2 linked regions of the Acuticoccus sp. I52.16.1 genome follow. The protein of the gene in region 1 interacts with the protein of each later gene in a pairwise test. Links are inferred from orthologs where the notes say so. Each region holds a gene or a part of one and is shown in the gene's direction. Other genes may lie near its edges.

The links.
Region 2: the proteins of MRB58_RS07875 (region 1) and MRB58_RS17410 interact in binary tests that used the Escherichia coli proteins (3 or more experiments, as listed by UniProt). The link is inferred for Acuticoccus sp. I52.16.1 from one-to-one orthologs.

The regions. Positions count from the first base shown.
Region 1 is NZ_CP094828.1:1,739,342-1,748,731, forward strand. Bases 2,691-5,523 are described here. They hold MRB58_RS07875 (biosynthetic peptidoglycan transglycosylase), read left to right. Parts: upstream 2,691-3,683; coding sequence 3,684-4,364; downstream 4,365-5,523. Other genes in these bases: MRB58_RS07870 (polyprenyl synthetase family protein), read right to left, coding at 2,694-3,566; rpmF (50S ribosomal protein L32), read left to right, coding at 4,486-4,671; MRB58_RS07885 (hypothetical protein), read left to right, coding at 4,857-5,240; phaR (polyhydroxyalkanoate synthesis repressor PhaR), read right to left, coding at 5,356-5,523. In the rest of the region: leuC (3-isopropylmalate dehydratase large subunit), read left to right, coding at 1-170; MRB58_RS07860 (NAD(P)/FAD-dependent oxidoreductase), read left to right, coding at 551-2,101; MRB58_RS07865 (hypothetical protein), read right to left, coding at 2,139-2,594; more of phaR, read right to left, coding at 5,524-5,958; MRB58_RS07895 (acetyl-CoA C-acetyltransferase), read left to right, coding at 6,222-7,406; MRB58_RS07900 (alpha/beta fold hydrolase), read left to right, coding at 7,512-7,778; phbB (acetoacetyl-CoA reductase), read left to right, coding at 7,887-8,609; MRB58_RS07910 (calcium/sodium antiporter), read right to left, coding at 8,659-9,390. UniProt on the Escherichia coli protein: Peptidoglycan polymerase that catalyzes glycan chain elongation from lipid-linked precursors. May play a role in peptidoglycan assembly during cell division in collaboration with other cell division proteins.
Region 2 is NZ_CP094828.1:3,872,836-3,877,503, forward strand. The notes cover bases 1-2,999. They hold MRB58_RS17410 (penicillin-binding protein 2), read left to right. Parts: upstream 1-661; coding sequence 662-2,338; downstream 2,339-2,999. Other genes in these bases: rsmH (16S rRNA (cytosine(1402)-N(4))-methyltransferase RsmH), read left to right, coding at 1-336; MRB58_RS17405 (hypothetical protein), read left to right, coding at 336-665; MRB58_RS17415 (UDP-N-acetylmuramoyl-L-alanyl-D-glutamate--2,6-diaminopimelate ligase), read left to right, coding at 2,344-2,999. In the rest of the region: more of MRB58_RS17415, read left to right, coding at 3,000-3,771; murF (UDP-N-acetylmuramoyl-tripeptide--D-alanyl-D-alanine ligase), read left to right, coding at 3,768-4,668. UniProt on the Escherichia coli protein: Essential cell division protein that catalyzes cross-linking of the peptidoglycan cell wall at the division septum. Required for localization of FtsN.

The DNA.
Region 1 (9,390 bases):
GCCTCGCCATGAATGCCGACAAGCTCAACCCCGGCGAGCGCTGCGCCTCGACCTCGAACCGCAATTTCGAGGGCCGGCAGGGCTTCCGCGGTCGCACGCATTTGGTGTCTCCGGCAATGGCCGCGGCCGCCGCCGTCGCCGGCCACTTCGTCGACGTGCGCAAGTTCTGATACCGCGCGGCCGCCGCGGCGGCCCGCCTTCGCGATCAGCCGGCCCGACGCGCACCGTCGGGCCGGCTTTTTCGTGGGCGGGCGACCGCGACGCCGCCGATGAGGGCGCCGTCATGAACACCGAGACGACGATCGTGCAGTCTACCGCGCGACATTCCGCCCATGTTCGGCCGAACCTGCGGCTCGCCGGCGGAACTTAGGCACGATCGTTCCGGGAACGGGAATCGGGTTGCCGCGCAGCGCGGCGGATCCCGGCCGGCGCGTCCACAAGAGGCGCAATTTTTGCGCTTCAGGTTTGAGTGCAACCCCAGGATGCGTTAGGCTCTCCATGGCGAGAGCGGCCCGCGACCGCCGGGCGGCCCGCCGCAGGGGGCACGACCATGGCGCACTCGCTCTTCTCCCGTCGCACGCAGCAGCTCTTCGGCCAGGCGCTCGCCGGTGCCCCGCAGCGCCCCCGCACCGGAGCGCTGACGCGGCGGCGGGTCCTGCAGCAGATGGCCGCCGCCTCGGTCCTCGCCGGCTCCGCCCCGCTCGCCCAGGCGCGCGCCCGCGGGGCGAGCGTGGCGGTCATCGGTGGCGGCCTCGCGGGACTTTCGGCGGCGTGGCACCCCCTCGCCGCAGGGCATGAGCCGGTGGTCTACGAGGCGTCGGGCCGGATCGGCGGGCGCGTGCGGTCCATGGTCGGCCTCGTGGCGGATGGAATCGTCACCGAGTTCGGCGGCCAATATATCAGCTCCGACCATGCCGACATGATCGCCCTGTCGCGCACCCTCGGCGTCCCCCTGGTCGACGTCGCGGCCAACGCCGCCGGCATCGCCGCACCCGAGACGGCCTATCACTTCGCCGGCCGCCGCCTCGACGAGGCAGAGGTGGCGCACGCCCTGGCCCCACTGGCGCGCCAGATCGCGGACGACGCCGCGCGCCTCGACGCCGATTGGGCGGGCCTCGCGCCGACGCTCGACGCCCGGTCGGTCGCCGAATATCTCGTCTGGCACAAGGACAAGATCAACGCCGAGGCGCTGGGCCTGGTGGCGGCGCTGATCCGGGCCGAATACGGAGTGGAGACCGGCAGCACCTCGGTGTTGGGCCTGATCGCGGCGCTCCCCGCGGTGACCGCCGGCTCGGTGGACCTGATGTCCGCACGCGACGAGATGTACATGGTCGAGGGGGGGAGCGAGGCGATCGTCCACGCGCTGGCGCGTCGGCTCGGCGACCGCATCGAGCGCGGCAAGCGCGCCGCCTTCATCGACGCGGAGGGCGACGGCCACCGCATCAATTTCACCGACGGCAGCGAGGTCGTCGTCGACGCGACGGTGCTGGCGATCCCCTTCCCGGCGATCGGCGGCATGCAGGTGCGCGTGCCGGTGCCGCGGATGCTGCCGGCGTTCGCCGCCTCCGTGCGGCTGGGGCGCAACGAGAAGGTCTTCGCCGGGTTCGACCGGCGCGCCTGGCAGCGACCGGACGGGTTCGCGCTGGACCTGTGGAGCGACGCCGGCGCCTCGGTCATGTGGGACGACGGCGTGCGCCAGCCCGGCCACACCAACAGCGGCATGACCTTCCTGATCGGCGGAGCCGAGACGCGCGACATCCACCGGTTCGGCCCCGAGGCGTTCGTGGCGGACACGCTGGCCGGCCTCGCGCGCGGCTTTCCGGGCATGGCGGAGGCCTACAACGGCCTCGCCGGCAATACCGCATGGCTGCGCACGCCCTGGCTGGGCGGCAGCTACACCAATCTGGGGCCGGGCCAGAAGACCCGCTTCGCCGAATGCTTCTGGACAGAGACGGCGAGCGGCGGGGTCGACAACGCCGTCATGCGGGATCGCCTCGCCTTCGCCGGCGAGCAGTATTCGGACGCCTACTACGGATACATGAACGGCGGCGCGCAGACCGGGCGCCTCGCCGCCCAGGCCGTCGCCGCCGCGCTGGCCTGATCGTCCGGCGCGGCGGCGTCCCGTCCCGGCCGGCGGGTCAGTAGCGGTAGCCGCAACGGTCGACCACGCGGACCTGCTTGCCGTAGGGCGTGCGCCGGACGACCCGCACACGGCATCCGTCGCGGCTGACGAACCGCGTCACCGTGGCATGGCCCGGCGGCCGCCGGTAGGGCGCCTTGCCGTAGGCGTAAGGCGGCCGCTTGTAGCCGTGCGGGCCGCCGCGGTGGCCATGGTGCTTGCCGCCCGCGTGGTGACCGCCGCGGTGGCCGCCTCCGTCGTGGTGGCCGCCCTTGTCGTGGTGACCGCCCTTGTGTCGCCCGCGGTCTCCGCCGCGGTACCCGCCGTGGCGGTCGCCGTCGTAGCCGGCGAGGGTCAGGCCGGCGCCGGCCGTGATCGCGGCGGCGGCTGCAGGCGCGCCGGGCGCCGCGGAAGCGGCGCAGAGCGGCAGTGCGGCCAGGACGGCGGTGGCGAGTGCGGTGCCGAGAAGCTTCATCGTCGGTCCTCCTGTTGGTGCGGGAGGACCTTCGCAGGCCGCGACTGAAGCGCCGCTGAGCCGACTGTTCAGCCCGACGTCAGGTTCCGCCGCCCGCCGTCACGACCGCCGCTCGGCGACGAAGCGGCACGCCTCGCGCAGCGGCGACGCCCGCCCGCCGAACGGCGCCAGCGCCTCGGACGCGGCCGCGACGATCTCCGTCAACCGCTGACGCGCCGCCTGCGGGCCGATCAGGCCGACGAGCGTCGCCTTGTCCGCCGCCGCGTCCTTGCCGACCTTCTTGCCGGTCTCCTCCGCCGTGCCCTCCACGTCGAGGAGGTCGTCGGCGAGCTGGAACGCCTCGCCCAGAAGCGTGCCGTAGCGGACGAGCGCGCGACGTTCGGCGGCCTCGGCGCGACCCAGCACCGCCCCCGCCTCGCAGGCGGCGACGATCAGCCTGCCGGTCTTCATCGCCTGCATGTCGCGGATCCCGTCCGCGTCGAGACCGAGGGCGTTGAGGTCGCGGTACTGGCCGCCGACCATCCCGGCGTTGCCCGAGGCGCGCGCCAGGAGGTGGGCGAGCGGACCGGCGAGGTCCGGCGGCACCGGCGGACCGGTGATGATCTCGAACGCGAGCGCCTGCAGGCCGTCGCCGACGAGGATCGCCGTCGCCTCGTCGTAGGCCTTGTGGACCGTCGGCTGGCCGCGGCGCAGGTCGTCGTCGTCCATCGCCGGCAGGTCGTCGTGGACGAGACTATAGGAGTGCAGACACTCGAACGCGGCGCCGACATGCTCGGCCGCGGCGACATCGGCGCCGAAGAGGGCGGCCGCTTCGAGGACGAGGAAGGGGCGGAAGCGCTTGCCCCCGGCGAGGGTCGCGTAGCGGGTGGCATCCTGCAGACGTCCCGGGATCGACGAGGTCGGCTGCAGCGTTTCGTCCAAGACCCGGTTCGTCGCCTCGGCAGCCGCGGCCAGCCGTGCGGCGAAATCCATCCTATCCTCCCTCGTCGTACGCGAGACATGATAGGCAAATGTTCGTCCCATCGCCATGGTCGCCACCGTCGCATATGTCCGGGGGGTGGATAGTATGCTGCCGGCGAGGGAGATCGAATGCGGCCGATCCTGAAGGCGCTCGGGGCCGTCATGGTGACCGTGGTCCTGATCCCGCTGATCCTCACGCTGGCCTACGGCGTCAAGGACCCGCCGTCGCTCGCTATCTGGCGCCGCCAGGCCGACGGCGACACGGTGGTGCAGACATGGATCCCGCTGACGGAAATGTCACCGGAGCTGGTGCGGGGCGTCATCATGGCCGAGGACGCGCGCTTCTGCCTGCACTGGGGCATCGACCTGCGGCAGATGCGGCTGGTGGTGAAAGAGGCGATCGCCGGCGAGGCACCGCGCGGGGCGAGCACGATCACGATGCAGGTGATCAAGAACCTCTTCCTCTGGCCGGAGCGCAGCTACCTGCGCAAGGCGATCGAGGTGCCGTTGGCCCTATGGATGGACCTCGTCCTGTCGAAGGACCGGATCCTGGAGATCTACCTCAACACGGCGCAGTTCACCGGCTCGGCCTACGGGGTCGAGGCCGCGGCACAGCAGGCGTTCGGCCGCAGCGCCGCGGATCTGACGCGTGACGAGGCGCTGGCGCTGGCGACCGTCCTGCCGGCGCCGGCCGCCCGGAACGCGGCCCGTCCCTCGAAGCGCCAGCGTGCCGTGATCGCGCATGTCGAAAGGGAGCTTGACCGCGCGCCGTGGGTGTTTACATGTCTGGCGGCGCCCTTTCGCCCGTGAGGGCGGTTGCGTCGTCGCGCGCGAGCCTGTATTGGCTCCGCTTCTGGCGGTTTTATCCGCCTCCCGACATTCTTGAGACGAGCCCCGCGCTATGGGTTGCGCGGTATTTGGAGTTTCGACCATGGCTGTGCCGAAGCGCAAGACCTCCAGCATGAAGCGTGGCTTCCGCCGTTCTGCGGACGCGCTGAAGGCACCGACGTACGTCGAGGACAAGGACTCGGGCGAGCTGCGCCGCCCGCATCACATCGATTTGAAGACCGGCCGCTATCGGGGCCGCCAAGTCCTGACGCAGAAGAGCGACGACTAAGCCGTTTCGGCACGGGAGCGCCGGCCGACCGTTCCGACGTCGGCCGATGGAACCGATCCCGCCTTGCGGTGCTTGATCCTTTGGTAACGCTCGACCAAACGAGCGTATGAAATGATCGCAAGGCAGTTCCAATGGGCCTCTTCCCGTTTTCTCTCGTTCCGCTCGTCCTGTATGTCTTTGCGGGATTGTTCCTGTACCAGCAGCCGCTGGTCGCACCGAACGCGGGCGATCCGAACGTCATCCCGTTCTGGAGCAACACCGTCGTCGACGTGACGCTGGTATCGGGCCAGGAGTGGACGCTCAGCTATAGCGACCTGCTGATCGGCTTCGCTGTGATCCTGCTGCTGTTCAGCATCCTGCGGACGGCCAGCAAGAGCCGCATGACCGTGCTCGGCAACATGGTGATGGTGCTCGTCCTGTGCGTCTACATCGTCATGTTCCTGACGGTGGAGTTCGCCGGCACGTCGACCTTCTTCCTGCTGACGATGGTGGCGCTGGTGGACACCTTGGCGACGGTGTCGGTGTCGCTGGTGTCGTCGCACAGCAACGTCGAGGCTGTGCCGGACTGACCGGCGACGAGCCGACACGGATCTGCGAAGGGCTGGCGCCAGGCGTGCCGGCCCTTTCGCGTTTGTGCGTCTGCTCCGATCCTCGCCCCGCCGGCGGAGGGGGTTGCGGAAGCGGCTACTCGCCGGGCCGGCGGGCCGGGGCGGGCGCGTCCTCCGCCTCGTCGCGCGAGAGCGATTCCATACGCGCCTGGAGGTTGGCGAGCTCGGCCCGCAGGGCCTTCACGTCGGCGGCGAGGTTCTCCGGCGACTGCGCCTGAGGGGCGGCCTCCGGGGTGAAGGGCATGAACATGCGCATCGAGCGCTGGAACATGTCCATGTTGCGCCGCACCTGATCCTCGACGACCGAGAAGGCCCCCTCGCCCACCGCCTCGCTCCACTGCTGACGCAGCCTCTCCTGCTCGCGCGCGAAGGAGGCGAGCGAGTGCTCCAGGTAGGTGGGGACGATCGTCTGCATCCGGCCGTCGTAGAACGTGATCAGCTGGCGCAGAAACGCGATCGGCAGCAATCCGCCGCCTTTGCTCTCCGCGTCGAAGATGATCTGGCCGAGGACACCACGAGTGATATCCTCCCCGGACTTGGCGTCCAGAACGACGAAGTCCTCGCCGGAGCGCACCATCTCGGCCAGATCGTCCAGCGTGACGTAGGCGCTGGTTCCGGTGTGATACAGGCGCCGATTGGCGTACTTTTTGATGACCGTCGAAGTCTTTTCGAGTGTCATCGCTACCTCGTGAAGACGGGATATGTTGTCGGCGCACAGCCGGCCCACGCCCGCGGGAATGGGTGACGGACCCCTGCGTATGCCTTGAACCTCGGCAACTTAAGGGCAAACGCCGCGCTGCACCAGAGAAATTGCTGCGATTGCGAACGCCCCGCGTTCCGAGGCATTGGTTGACAGCACACGGATGCGGGTTCTTGAGTTCCCGCACAATTTGAAAAGAACGGCCGCCCCTGCGCGCGCGGCCGAGGAAGAGGAGACCTGACATGGCTGACGACAGCGTCGTGATCGCCAGCGCCGCCCGCACTCCCGTGGGCGCGTTCAGCGGATCGTTCGCCACCGTAGCGGCTGCCGATCTCGGCGCCATCGCCATCGGTGGTGCGTTGGAGCGGGCTGGCGTCTCGCCGGACGAGGTAGACGAGGTGATCCTCGGCCAGGTGCTGACCGCCGGCTGCGGCATGAACCCCGCCCGTCAGGCCGCGATGACCGCGGGCATCCCCAAGGAGAAGACCGCCTGGCTCCTCAACCAGGTGTGCGGCTCGGGCCTGCGCTCGGTGTGTCTCGGCATGCAGCAGATCCTGACCGGCGATGCCGACATCATCGTCGCCGGCGGCCAGGAGAACATGACCCTGTCGCCCCACGCCGCGCACCTGCGCGCCGGCCACAAGATGGGCGACATGAAGTTCATCGACACGATGATCAAGGACGGCCTCTGGGACGCCTTCAACGGCTACCACATGGGCGGCACCGCCGAGAACGTCGCCCGCGAGTGGCAGATCACCCGTGAGGCGCAGGACGAGTTCGCGGTGAAGTCGCAGAACAAGGCCGAGGCGGCGCAGAAGGCCGGCAAATTCGTGGACGAGATCGTCCCCGTCACGGTGAAGGGCCGCAAGGGCGACACCGTGGTCGACGCGGACGAGTATATCCGCCACGGCGCCACGATCGAGAGCGTTGGCAAGCTGCGCCCGGCGTTCGACAAGGACGGCACCGTGACCGCGGGCAACGCCTCCGGCATCAACGACGGCGCCTCGGCGATGGTGCTGATGAGCGAGGCGAACGCGGCCAAGCGCGGCATCACGCCGATGGCACGCATCGTCTCCTGGGCGACCGCGGGCGTCGACCCGAAGGTGATGGGCACCGGGCCGATCCCCGCCTCGAAGAAGGCGCTGCAGAAGGCCGGCTGGTCGGTCTCCGACCTCGACCTCGTGGAGGCCAACGAGGCGTTCGCCGCTCAGGCCTGCGCGGTCAACAAGGACATGGGCTGGGCCGACGACATCGTGAACGTCAACGGCGGCGCGATCGCCATCGGCCACCCGATCGGCGCATCCGGCAACCGCGTGCTGACGACGCTGCTCTTCGAGATGAAGCGCCGCGGCGCCAAGAAGGGCCTCGCCACGCTGTGCATCGGCGGCGGCATGGGCGTCGCCCTGTGCGTCGAGAGCCTGAACTGAGATCCGGGCTTGCCCTTTACGCTCGACGAGACCGTCGCGACGCGCGCAGGCGCCGTCGCGGCGGTCCGCTGAGGTGACGGCCCGGATCTCGACGCGCACGGCCGCATCGCCTTCTACAAGCAGTTCACCCAGGCGGACGAGCGGTATACCGCCGAAGTCGAGCCCCTCTTCGAGGCGATACGCTGCCCCACGGCGATTTTCTGGGGAGTGGACGATCCGTGGATTCCGCTCGCTCGCGGCGAGGCGCTGAAAGCCTTGATCCCGCACGCCGATTTCGTACGCATCGAAAACGCCGGGCATCTCCCCCAACTCGCGGCGCCCGAGATTGTGGCAAAGAACACCCTTAAGTTTATGGAACCGCTATCGCGCTGACCAACTTTCCTTTTTCCTGGGCCTGGGCGATTGACGCACCTCATTGTCAAACGTCATGAATTCAGGACAAACAGATCCGCGCAGCGGACGATTCATGGGGAGGAAACGATGGCACGCGTTGCATTGGTAACGGGTGGAACGCGCGGAATTGGCGCGGCCATATCGAAAGCTCTGAAAGCCGCTGGTCATACCGTCGTGGCGAACTACGCCGGAAACGACGAAAAGGCGAACGCCTTCAAGGATGAAACCGGGATCCACGTCGAAAAGTTCGACGTCGGCGACCCGGCGATGTGCGAGTCCCGGCTCGCCAGCATTCAGGAAAGCGTCGGGCCGATCGACATCGTCGTGAACAACGCCGGGATCACCCGCGACGGCACCTTCCACCGCATGTCGTGGGAGCAGTGGAAGGCCGTGATCGACACCAACCTCGGGTCGATGTTCGCGGTCACGCGCCCGCTCATCAACGGCATGCGCGACCGTGGCTTCGGCCGCGTCATCAATATCTCCTCGATCAACGGCCAGAAGGGGCAGATGGGGCAGGCCAACTATTCTGCCGCCAAGGCCGGCGTGATCGGCTTTACCAAGGCGCTGGCGCAGGAGAACGCCCGGAAGGGCATCACCGTCAACGCCATCGCCCCCGGCTATATCGATACCGACATGGTCGCCGCCGTGCCCGAGAAGGTGCTGGAGGGGATCGTCGCCGGCATCCCGGTCGGGCGCCTCGGCAAGGCGGACGAGATCGGCGCGCTCTGCGTCTACCTCTCCTCCGACTCCGCCGCGTTCATGACCGGCTCGACGCTCACCATCAACGGCGGCCAGTACATCACCTGACCGCCCGAGGGGCCGCGCGCGGCCCCTCGTCGCCGCCTCGGCGGGGGGCTCAGGTGGTGCCGCCCATCGTCGTCTGGAAGGCGATGTAGCCGGCGTAGAGCAGCACCAGCAGCCCGCCCTCCCACCGGGTGACGCGCTGGCCGGTCGCCACCACGATCACCAGCAGCACCGAGATCGCCACCATCAGCGGGATATCGAACGCCTGCATCCCGGGCGACACCGGGACCGGCTGGACCACCGCGGTCAGACCGCCGATGCCGATGGTGTTGTAGACGTTCGAGCCCAGCACGTTGCCCAGCGCGATCTCCGACTGCTTGCGCAAGGCCGCGATGATCGACGTCGCGAGTTCGGGCAGCGAGGTGCCGACCGCGACCATCGTCAGGCCGATGACCTCCTCGGACACCCCGTAGCGCTCGGCCAGTTCCACCGAGCCGGACACCAGGTACTCCGCGCCGATGATGACGCCGGCGAGCCCCAGCGCCACGAAGAGGAGCGACAGGCCGAACGGCGTGCCCGCCTCGGCCGGGACCTCCTGCGCCTTGGCCGCGGACTTGCGGTCCGAGCGGATGGTGTAGACGATGTAGCAGATCAGCGCGATGACGAAGACCGAGCCGGCGAGACGGGTGAACTCGCCCGTCATCGCGACGCCCATGAAGGCGACCGCGGTGACGATGACCAGCGAGCCGTCGCGCAAGACCGCGGTGCGGCTGGTGAGGAACGGCCGCATCAGCGCCGCGGCGCCCAGGATCAGCAGGATATTGGCGATATTGGAGCCGACGAT
Region 2 (4,668 bases), 2.1 Mb from region 1 along the record:
CTCGCCCGCGGCCTCGCCGCCGCCGAACGCATCCTGTCCAACGGCGGCCGCCTCGTCGTCGTCGCCTTCCACTCGCTGGAGGACCGCATCGTGAAGCGCTTCCTCGCCGAACGCGCCGGCGCCGGCGGCGGCTCGCGCCACATGCCGGTCGTCTCCGGTCCCGCGGCGAGCTTCGCGCCGTCGGCCAAGCGGGCGTTGTCGGCCGGCGAGGCGGAGGCCGCCCGCAATCCGCGCGCCCGCTCGGCCAAGCTGCGTGCCGCCACGCGCACCGACGCGCCGGCCCTCCCACTCGACCTCACCGCCCTCGTTCCGAACGTTCGGCTGAAAGGGATCTGATGATGAAGCGCCCGGTCCGCTTCGCGGCCCTCGTCCTCGCCATCTCGACCGCGACCGTCAGCGCGGCCGCCGTCTTCGTGATGAAGAAGGAGGCAGAGCGCGATGCGTTCGCAATCCGTGAACTGAATCGAAAGATTGCCGCCGAGCAGCAGAGAATCAGCGAACTTAGGGCCGAGTGGGGCGCACTCGACAATCCGCAGCGCCTGCAGGCCCTGGTCGACCGGCACGCAGACGTCCTGCGGCTGAAGCCGATCGAGGGCAAGCAGATCGCCACGGTGCGCGACGTCGCCGCGGCCATTCGCGAGAACAGGAAGGGGGGCGAGGAATGAGGCGCAGTTCAGTTCGCAACGACGGGTCCCGCGGGCGCATCGCGCTCCTCCTCCTGGGTTGCGTCGCGATCCTCGGCGTCATCTCGGCGCGCCTCGTCACGCTGGCGTCGGCCCCCGCCGTCGCCGCCTCGCTCTACGCCGCCTCGCCGCAGGACGATGTCCAGGCCGCCCGGCCCGACATCGTCGACCGCAACGGCGAAGTGCTGGCGACCGACCTCGCCACCGCGTCGCTCTACGCCGAGCCGCGCAACATCACCGACGTCGACGAGGCGGTGGACCTGCTGACGCGCGAGATCCCGGAGCTGAACGCCGACAAGCTGCGCGAAGAGCTGTCGACCGATCGCGGCTTCATCTGGTTGCAGCGCGAGGTTTCCGGCCGCAAGCGCGAGGCGGTGCACAACCTGGGCATCCCCGGCATCGGTTTCCTGACCGAGACGAAACGCTTTTATCCCGGCGGCTCGACGGTGGGCCACATCGTCGGCCACACCAACATCGACAATGCCGGCATCGCGGGTATGGAGAAGACGATCGACGGCGGCGGCCTTTCGGCGTTGCAGCTGACGGGTCTCGCGCGCAAGGGGCGGGACCTGGCGCCGGTGCGGCTCTCGGTGGACCTTCGCGTGCAGCATGCGGTGCGGGACGAGCTGTCGCGCGCCATCGAGCGCTACCAGGCGCTGGCGGCCATCGGGATCATCCTCGACGCCAAGACGATGGAAGTCGTCGCGATGACCTCGCTGCCGGACTACGACCCCAACGACCCCGCCCAGGCGCTGGAGGAGGTGCGGATGAACCGCGCCATGGCCGGCGTCTACGAGATGGGCTCGGTGTTCAAGACCTTCACCCTGGCGATGGGCCTCGATTCGGGCATCATCACCCCGTCGAGCCGGATCGACGCGCGCGGCAAGCTCCAGATCGGCAAGTACGCCATCGGCGACTTCCACGGCAAGAACCGCGTGCTGACGGCGGCGGAGGTGTTCCAATACTCCTCCAACATCGGCTCCTCGCGCATCGCGCTGATGCTCGGGCCGGAGCGGCAGAAGGCCTACTTCAAGTCCTTCGGCTTCCTCGACCGGCTGGAGTCGGAGCTACCGGAGGCGGCGATGCCGCTGGTGCCCTCGTCCTGGCCCAAGATCACCCAGGCGACGACCTCGTTCGGTCACGGCATCTCGGTGACGCCGATGCACACCGCGGTCGCCGCCGCGGCGATGATCAACGGCGGCATCTACGCGCCGCCGACCTTCTACCCGCGCTCCGAGGCGGAAACGATGCGCATCGGCCGCCGGGTGATCTCGCCGCAGGCCTCGCAGCAGATGCGCGCGCTCTTCAAGCTGAACGGCGAGGAAGGGTCGGGCCGCAGCGCGCTGGTGCCCGGCTACAGCGTCGGCGGCAAGACCGGCACGGCCGAGAAGGCCTCCAAGGGCGGCTACAACAAGAACAAGCGCTTCAACTCCTACCTCGCCGCCTTCCCGATCGACGACCCGCAGTACGTGGTCCTGGTCGTGCTCGACGAGCCGAAGCCGGAAGAGGGCAAGCACTACGCGACCGCCGGCTGGAACGCCGCGCCGACGGTGGCCAACGTCATCTCGCGCGTCGGCCCGATGCTGCACGTCGAGCCGCGCTTCCCCGAGAACGAGGCGGTCGAGCGCGCCATCACCGTCGCCTACCAGGAGTAGATGCCATGCGGCTCGGCGACCTCGCGCCGGACCTGATCGGAGCCGACCCCGCGCTCGACATCGTCGGCGTGACGGCGGATTCGCGCCGCGTCGGCCCCGGCGTGCTGTTCGCGGCGCTCAAGGGCGCACGGCTCGACGGGACGGCCTTCATCGCCGATGCGGTCGCGGCGGGGGCGGTCGCCGTTCTGGTCGCGGCGGAGGCCGAGGTGCCGGCCGGGGCGGCCGGCGACGTGCCGGTGCTGCGCGATGCCGATCCGCGCCGCCGTTTGGCGGTGATGGCCGCGACCCTGGCGGGGCCGCAGCCGGACGTCGTCGTCGCCGTCACGGGTACGGCGGGCAAGACCTCGGTCGCCGAGTTCACACGGCAGATCTTCGCTCGCGCGGGCCACAAGGCGGTCTCCATCGGCACGATCGGAATTCGCGGCGCGGTGGACGTGCCGGGAGGGTTGACCACGCCCGATCCGGTCGCGCTCGCCGGCCGCCTCGCCGCGCTGGCGCACGACGGGGTGACGCACGTCGCGCTGGAGGCCTCGAGCCACGGCATCGACCAGCGCCGGCTCGACGGGGCGCGGCTGACCGCGTCCGCCTTCACCAACATCGGCCGCGACCATCTCGACTATCACGCCACGCCCGAGGCCTACCTCGCGGCCAAGCTGCGCCTGTTCGAGACGCTGCAGCCCGACGCCACCATGACCGTCGTCAACCCGGACGCGCCGGGGGCGGACGCGGTGCTCGCCGTCGCGGCCGAAGCGTACACGGTGGGTCGACACGGGTCCGGCCTCACACTGGTGACGGCGACGCGCACCGGGACGGGGGCGCACCTCGTCCTCCAGGGCATGGCGCGGCACGAGGTCGACCTGCCGCTGATCGGCGAGTTCCAGATCGACAACGCGCTGGTCGCGGCGGGCCTCGCCATCGTCTCCGGCGTGCCGGAGGCCGAGGCGGTGGCGGCGCTGGCGCACCTGAAGGGCGCGCCGGGGCGGCTGGAACTCGTCGGCCGTGCCAACGGGGCGCCGGTCTTCGTCGACTACGCCCACAAGCCTGACGCAATCACCGCCGCGCTCACCGCGCTACGTTCGGATGTGTCGGGCAGACTTGTCATTGTCGTCGGAGCGGGCGGGGACCGTGACCCCGGAAAGCGACCCCTGATGGGGAAGGCGGCGGCGGCGATCGCCGACGTCGTGATCGTGACCGACGACAATCCCCGGAGCGAGGATCCCGCCGCCATTCGTGCGGCGGTCCGCTCCGGGGTGCCCGATGCGATCGAGATCGCGGACCGGGGCGAGGCGATCGCCGCGGCAGTGGCGATGCTCGGCGAAGGCGACGCCCTCGTGGTGGCCGGCAAGGGCCACGAGCAGGGACAATATGTCGGCGATCGGGTGATCCCGTTCAGCGACCATTCCGCCGTCAGGGCGGCTATAGCGGCGCTATGACAGCCATCTGGACCCTCGGCGAACTGGCCGACGCCGCGCAGGGCAGCCTCTCCGGCGCACCGCGCGACACCGACGTGACGGGCATCTCCATCGATACCCGTACCCTGCAACCGGGCGAAGCCTTCTTCGCCATCGTCGGCGTGACGATGGACGCCCACCAATTCGTGCCCGCGGCGCTCGGCGCCGGTGCCGCCGCGGCGGTGATCTCGCACGGCGAGGCCGCCCCGTGCGTGCGGGTCGACGACGTGCTGGCCGCGCTCGGGCGGGTCGGCGTCGCGGCGCGCGGGCGGCTCGCAGGGGGGACGCCGGTGGTGGCCGTCACCGGATCGGTCGGCAAGACGGGCACCAAGGAGATGCTGCGGCTCGCCTTCGCCAGCGGCGGCCCCGTGCACGCCTCCGCCGCCTCTTACAACAATCACTGGGGCGTGCCGCTGAGCCTGGCGCGGATGCCCGGCGACGTCGACGCCGCGATCTTCGAGATCGGCATGAACCACGCCGGCGAGATCACGCCGTTGACCCGGATGGTGCGCCCGACGATCGCGATCATCACCCAGGTCGCCGCGGTCCATCTGGAATTCTTCGACAGCGTCGCCGCGATCGCCGATGCCAAGGCCGAGATCTTCAGCGGCCTCGAAGACGGCGGCGTCGCCATCATCCCGGCGGACAACGCGCACACCGAGCGAATGGCCGAGGCCGCGAGCGCGGCGGGCGCCGAGGTGGTGCGCTTCGGCGCCGGCGGCGACGTGACGCTGACCTCGCTGGACGCCGAGGGCAATGCCGTCGCCGACGTCTTCGGCGAGACGATTTACTTCGTGCTGTCGGATCCCGCGCCGCATGTCGCCAACAACGCGCTGGCGGTGCTGGCGGCGCTGTCCGTGGCGGGCTGGGACGTCGCCG